Regions from separate parts of the Allobranchiibius huperziae genome, predicted to be linked through region 1. Evidence: riboswitches for the same ligand, from Rfam matches in the RefSeq annotation. Region 1 holds a riboswitch; the other holds the start of a gene.
What was found. A riboswitch is a leader RNA that binds a small molecule or an ion and turns the genes downstream of it on or off. The one in region 1 is predicted to bind cobalamin.
Positions count from the first base shown of each region.

Region 2: linked by a shared signal. The riboswitch ahead of cobN (cobaltochelatase subunit CobN) and the one ahead of HNR15_RS14870 (CbtB domain-containing protein) in region 1 are both predicted to bind cobalamin.

Region 1 covers NZ_JACCFW010000001.1:3,132,771-3,136,174, reverse strand. The annotation lists gene HNR15_RS14875 (DUF2339 domain-containing protein) at 1-1,205, shown strand, start outside; adenosylcobalamin (AdoCbl) riboswitch at 1,334-1,485, shown strand; gene HNR15_RS14870 (CbtB domain-containing protein) at 1,493-1,720, shown strand; gene HNR15_RS14865 (CbtA family protein) at 1,745-2,611, shown strand; gene HNR15_RS14860 ((2Fe-2S)-binding protein) at 2,608-3,342, shown strand; gene HNR15_RS14855 (DedA family protein) at 3,373-3,404, opposite strand, start outside.
Region 2 covers NZ_JACCFW010000001.1:277,571-280,974, forward strand. The annotation lists gene HNR15_RS01350 (cobalamin biosynthesis protein CobG) at 1-784, opposite strand, end outside; adenosylcobalamin (AdoCbl) riboswitch at 1,005-1,101, shown strand; gene cobN (cobaltochelatase subunit CobN) at 1,173-3,404, shown strand, end outside.

The DNA of each region.
Region 1 (3,404 bases):
ACTGGCGCTCGCAGCCGATGACCGTCCTGGCGTTCCTCGCTATCGTCGGCCTGGCCCCCTTCATCACCGGTGACGTGAACCTCGAACTCGTGGGTTTCCTGCTCCTGCTGCAGGCCGCGGGCATCGTCCCGGAGAAGCTGCGCGGCTGGGTGACGGTCGGCCCGGTCCGCACGATCCCCGTCGTCCTGGCGTTGCTCGTCGCGGAGGTCTTCCACGACGGCGACCACTTCGTGCTGCGGATCGTCGCCGCCGCGACGTGTGCAGCACTCGACCTGGTGGCCGTGCTGTTGCCTCGGGGCAAGGGCGCCGATCCGGTGGGCGCGCTGGTGTACGCCGTGGCGTCCCTGCCGTTCCTCGTCGCGATCCCGATGATCGAGCGACCGTGGAGCATCCTCGCCGCGGCCGTCCTGGCGACCGTCACCGTGGCCGCGCTGGTCATCGCCCGGCCGGTCGGTGCCTTCACCCTGTCGGCGGCCGCGGTCGTCGCGAGCATCGCGGGCCTGGAGGTGTGCGTAACCACCACGCGCGGGCACCTGCTCCCCGCCCTGATCGCCGTCGTGGCCCTCGGGCTGCTCGCTGCTGCCCATCAGCAGCGGTCGCTGCCCGTCTGGGGGATCGGCACGTTCTTCGCGATCCTCGCGGTCGGCGTGCAGGCCGACCTGGTGCATCCCGCGGTCGCGTGGGACGCGGCCTACGCCGCCCGGACGACCGGTCCGACCGACGCGCTCGCCGGCCTGGTCGTGCTGGCCGCGGTGCTCGGCACCCTGTGGTCGGCCCGACGGGTGACGAGCGGCCCGGCCCAGCTGCCGCTGCTGCTGATCGCACCCGTCCCGGCGTTCTGGAGCCTGCTGGTCACCGTCCTCACCTTCGGGGCCGGAGTGGGCGGCGAGGGCGGCTACCACGCCGCGCAACTGGTCGTGTCCGCCGCGCTGATGGCCGGGGCCATGGCGGCCCTCGCCCTGGGACTGAGGTCCACGACCAACACCGCCGGGCTCACGGTCGCCGGTCTGGGACTGGTGGCGGCCGCCCTGGCCAAGTTGTTCCTCTACGACCTGGCCGCGCTCGACGGTCTGGTCCGGGCCGGATCCTTCATGGCTGTCGGCCTGCTGCTGCTCGCGGCGGGCACCCGGTACGCGCAGGCCGTCGCTCGACGTACACCGGATGAGTCGACCGACGCGGAGGTGCCTTTGCAGCCGGTCGGCTGATCAGACCCTCCAGGGGGAAAGGGAGCACGGGGGCCGGTGACGACGACGTCACCGGCCCCCGTCCGCGTGCCTGCGCGACCTGGCGACGGTGCGTAGGAGCGGGGCGCCTCGACGCCCGGGTCCGGGGGTGGTTGACTGACCCCGCGACGGGACCGAGGAAGCCGGTGAGAATCCGGCACGGTCGCGCCACTGTGAGAGGGGATTCCGGTCCCCGCAGTCAGGAACTCACCCGTCGTTGTTCTGTTTCTGCCAAGGGACGCACGATCCCGTTGCTGAGAGGTACCACCATGAGCACCATTCCCAACACCGCCCCCACGGCGCGCGCATCCGCCACGCCCGTCGTCACCTCGGAGGCACGCGCGTTCGCGTGGATCTTCGGTGCCGCCATCGTCGCGTTGGCCCTCTACTACTTCATCGGCGTCGACCAGGGCGCGTTCTCCGTCTTCGGCAGCGACACCCACATCCACGAGTTCGTCCACGACTCGCGTCACTTCCTCGGGTTCCCCTGCCACTGACCCCGGCCGGACGGACAACTCGATATGGAACGCGCACTGATCCTGCGCGGCGCCCTCGCGGGCGCCGTCGGCGGGCTCCTGGCATTCGTCTTCGCACGAATCTTCGCTGAGCCGCAGATCTCCGCGGCCATCAACTACGAGAGCGGGCGCGACGCCGCCCAGGACGCGCTGGACAAGGCGGCCGGTCAGGCCGTCCCGGCGATGGGCCCGGACATCTTCAGCCGCACGGTCCAGGCCAACGTCGGCATCGGCGTCGGCATGGTCTTCTTCGGTGTCGCCATGGGCCTGCTCTTCGCGGTCACCTACACGATCTGCCTCGGCCGCGTCGGCGGCGTGCGGGCACGTACGCTCGCCCTGCTCGTCGCCGGGGGCGGGCTGCTGTCGATGTACGTCGTCCCGTTCCTGAAGTACCCCGCCAACCCCCCGGCCATCGGGCACGAGGACACCATCCGCAGTCGGTCGGTGCTCTACCTGACGATGACGCTGGCGGCGGTACTGCTGCTGATCGGCGCGGTACTGCTCGGTCGGTGGCTGCAGGCGCGGCTCGGCACCTGGAACGCGGCACTGGCGGCCGGCGCGGCGTACGTCGTCGCGGTCGGCATCGTGATGGCGCTGCTGCCGTCGTTCGGTGAGCTGGCGGCCAACGTGCACACGTTCGGGCGGCACGCCACCGAGACGCCGCTGCCGCTCAAGGACGCACAGGGCCGCATCGTCTACCCCGGCTTCCCGGCCGACACCCTGGCGACCTTCCGGATCTACTCGCTGCTCGCGCAGGTGATCCTGTGGGGCGCGATCGGGCTGGTGTTCGCGCCGATGGCCGAACGCGTCCTCACACCTCCGAGCGCGCCCGAGCCGGCACGGCGGGACACGGCGCCGGCGTCCCTGAGGTGACCCACGCACGACCGTTCGGCCCCGGATCCCTCGATGCACTGCGGGATCTGGGGCCGTTCTTCGTCGTGCGTACCCACGGCGAGGGTCCGCCACCCGCGCCGTGGAGCCCGGTCACCGACCTGCTGGCCGATCCTGCGCCACGGGTGGAGCAGGTGCGCGCGTACCTCGCCTCGGGCGTCGGCCTCGACCCGTCGCGGGTCGAGCTGCGAGTGGCCGCCTCGGTGATGCACCTCGGACTCGTCGCGCGCCTGGTCTCGCCGTGGGTGGGCCTGGCGGCACGGGACGGGGTCCTCCTGCCGGTGGGAGTCGACGATCTGTGGTGGATCCCGTCGCTCGGTGGCGGTTTCGAGCTGTCGGTCGCCTCGCGGGCGCTGGACCGAGCGCGACCGGGTCCGCTTGACGCGTGGGCGGTCGGGCTCGTCCGCGATCTGCTGGCTCCTCTGGTGGATGCCGTGCAGGGATCGCCGTCGGTGCTGTGGGGCAACACCGCCTCGGCGGTGAACGGCGCGGTCATCGCGGGATCAGCCACGCACCCCGAGCTGTCCGCTCGGCTGCGTACCGTCGCGGACGCACTGCTGGCAGGGCTGCCCGGCCCGGGCGGACTCGGCGTGCACACGGGTCTGGTCGGAACCTCGCGTTTCCGGCGCCGCAGCTGCTGCCTGATCTACCGCGTCGGGGGTGACGTGCGACCCCGCGCGGTCTGCGGCGACTGCATCCTCGCTACGTCCTGACCTGGGTCGTCGTGCTGTCGAGCGGGTCCGTCAGTCGCGGTGGGCGACCTTCTCGACGGCGT
Region 2 (3,404 bases), 2.9 Mb from region 1:
TCCACGGGGTGAGCACCACCTCGTCGGCGAACGCGGCGATGGCGTCGAGATGGGCGGGTCGCAGCATCCCGAGCGGGACGCCGACCACCAGGTCGTCGCCGGCCGGGCCGGGCGGGAGCGGCGCGGGCGGGTGCACGTCGTACGGGTGCATCCCCTCGAAGACGGGGGAGCCGGTGGGTAGGTCGCGGACGTTCCAGACGTCGTCGCCTGAGCGGTGGTCGAGGAAGAGGTGGGCGCGGCGGATGAGTTCGGAGACCGCGTCGACCGACCGGACCTCGATCGCGTGACCGCCGGCGAGGACGAGGCCCTCGTCTGCGTCGAGCGCCTGGTAGGCCAGGTCCCACCCCTCGGTGAGCACTGAGCCGGACCGGTCGCTGAGCGCGAAGAGGAACCGCCCCGGCAGCCGTGCGAGCACCGGATCGTCGGTGATCGCGGTATCGAGTGATTCCACGAGCGGGCGCAGAGATATGGCCAGCGGCGCGGACAGGATGTTGCGTACCCGCTCATGGGAGGCGCTGGGAAGGAGCCCGGTCGCCTCGATCCGCTCGATCAGCACCTGGGGCAGCGGATCCGGAAGAGCGCGCAGTTGCAGGTTGCCGCGGCTGGTCAGCTGCACCACGGGTGCGCCGTACTCGGTGGCGATTCCCATGACGTCGCCGAGCACGTCGACACCGATCCGGCCGCCGGGCACGCGCAGCCGCACGAGGGCGCCGTCGCCCGCGACGAACGGGCGCAGCACCCCCGGGCAGCGGTCGCCACCGTCGGGGCGGGCTCGGGAAGTCACCGGGTGAGCCTAAGTCGGCCCGTCGTGCCGGGCGTCAACTGCCCGACCGAGCCCCTGAGGTATGCAGCGGGAGGAGACCCGTCGCCCGCAGGCCGCTGTCAGCCTAAATCGGGGCACATCTCCTCCCGCCGTACACGCGGCGCCGGGCGCACGACCGGACGGACGGCGTATGCAGCCTGTGGTGGGCCGCAACCTGGTCGGCGGGTAGGTAGGCTGCGGGCGGTACACGCTCGCGGAACCCGGTGAAAGTCCGGGACGGTCCCGCCACTGTGAACCGGGGATGTCGCCCGGTGAGTCAGGTACGCGGGCGCGCACCGCCGCCCCGGAACGGGTGCGGCCCTCAGCACGAACTGCCAGCTCGGGGCGCGGACCCCGGCCAAGGAGACTGATGCCTCGCGTCGCCCTGTTGTCCACCTCGGACACCGACCTCTTGAGCGCCCGGGCCAGCGGCGCCGACTACCTCTTCGCCAACCCGGCCCGCTCCGCGCACACCGAGATGGGTGCGGCGATCGAGGGCGCCGATGTGATCGTCGCCCGCATCCTCGGCGGCCCGCAGGATCTGTGCAGCGGCTTCCGCCGGTTCGCCGAGACCGACGTGCCGATGGTGGTGCTCGGCGGCGAGCAGACCCCGAACGCGGCGCTGATGGAGTGCTCGCGGCACGTGCCGGCGGGCATCGTGGCCGAGGCGCACCGCTACCTCGCGCAGGGTGGCCCCGCCAACCTCGCCAACCTGCACGCGTTCCTGTCCGACACCCTCCTGCTGAGCGGTGAGGGCTTCGAACCGCCGTTGGAGCTGCCCGTCTGGGGAGTGCTCGACCGCGCCGAGCCCGCCCCGCTCGAGCGCGTACGACCGCGCGTCGGCGTGCTCTTCTACCGCGCCCAGCAGGCCGCCGGGAACGTCGCCCACATCCACGCGCTCTGCGACGCGATCGACGCGGCAGGCGGCACCGGCGTGCCGATCTTCGCCACCTCCCTGCGCGACGCCCCACAGGATCTGTTGGACCACCTCGCCACGCTCGACACCCTCGTGACCACCGTCCTCGCGGCCGGCGGCACCCGCCCGGCCGGCGCGCAGGCCGGCGGCGAGGACGAGACCTGGGACGTGCAGGCGCTCGCGGCCCTCGACATCCCGATCATCCAGGGACTCGCGCTGACCTGGAGCCGCGCCGACTGGGCGGCGTCGGACGAGGGCATGTCCCCGCTCGACGTCGCCACCCAGGTCGCGGTGCCCGAGTTCGACGGACGCCTCATCACCGTCCCGTTCTCGTTCAAGGAGGTCGACGCCGACGGCCTGCCGCACTACGTCGCCGACCCCGAGCGCTGCGACCGGGTCGCCGGGATCGCCGTCAACCACGGTCGCCTGCGGCACACCCCGGTCGGCGAACGCAAGATCGCGCTGGTCCTCTCGGCGTACCCGACCAAGCACTCCCGCATCGGCAACGCGGTCGGCCTGGACACCCCCGTCTCCACCATCCGGCTGCTGCGCGAGATGCGCGCGGCCGGCTACGACCTCGGCCCGCGCGGTGCGATCCCCGGGCTCGACGACGTGCAGCCCATCGAGGGCGAGGCGCTCGACACCACGGCCGGCAACGCCCTGGTGCACGCTCTGATCGCCGCGGGCGGGCAGGACCCCGACTGGCTCACCCAGGAGCAGATCGAGGGTGCGCTCGTGCGGATCCCCGCGAGCCGGTACGCCGAGTGGTTCGGCCGGGTGCCCACCGACCTGCAGGAGGCGATGGAGCAGCACTGGGGTCCGGCTCCCGGCTCCCTCTATGTGGACAAGACCACCGATCCCGATGGTGAGATCTTCTCTGCCGCAATGGTGTCCGGCAATCTCGTCATCCTGGTGCAGCCGCCGCGCGGCTTCGGTGAGAACCCGATCGCGATCTACCACGACCCCGACCTGCCGCCCACGCACCACTACCTCGCGACGTACCGCTGGATCGAGGAGGAGTTCGGCGCGCACGCGGTCGTGCACGTGGGCAAGCACGGCAACCTGGAGTGGCTGTCGGGCAAGAACCTCGCGATGTCGCCCTCCTGCGGCACCGACGCGGCACTCGGCAACCTGCCGCTGATCTACCCCTTCCTGGTCAACGACCCGGGCGAGGGCACTCAGGCCAAGCGCCGCGCGCACGCCACGATCGTCGACCACCTGATCCCGCCGATGGCCCGCGCGGAGGCGTACGGCGATATCGAGCGCCTCGAGCAGCTGCTCGACGACTACGGCAACGCCTCGGTGATGGACCCGCCCAAGGCCGCCGCGCTGCGCGGGGAGATCTGGACGCTGATCCAGGCGGCCAAGCTCGACCAGGATCTGCAGCTGACCGACCGCCCGGACGACGAGTCGTTCGACGACTTCGTGATGCACATCGACGGGTGGCTCTGCGAGATCAAGGACGTCCAGATCCGCGACGGGCTCCACGTCCTCGGCGAAGCGCCGTCCGGTGAGGGCCTGATCAACCTGGTGCTCGCGGTGCTGCGCGCCAGCCAGGTCTTCGGCGGCCGCGACAACGGCGTGCCCGGGCTGCGCGCCTCCCTCGGCCTCGTCGAGGGCGCGTCGTCCGGTGAGACCGACCGTGTCGAAGCGCTGGCGCACGAGCTCGTACGCCGCCTCGCGGAG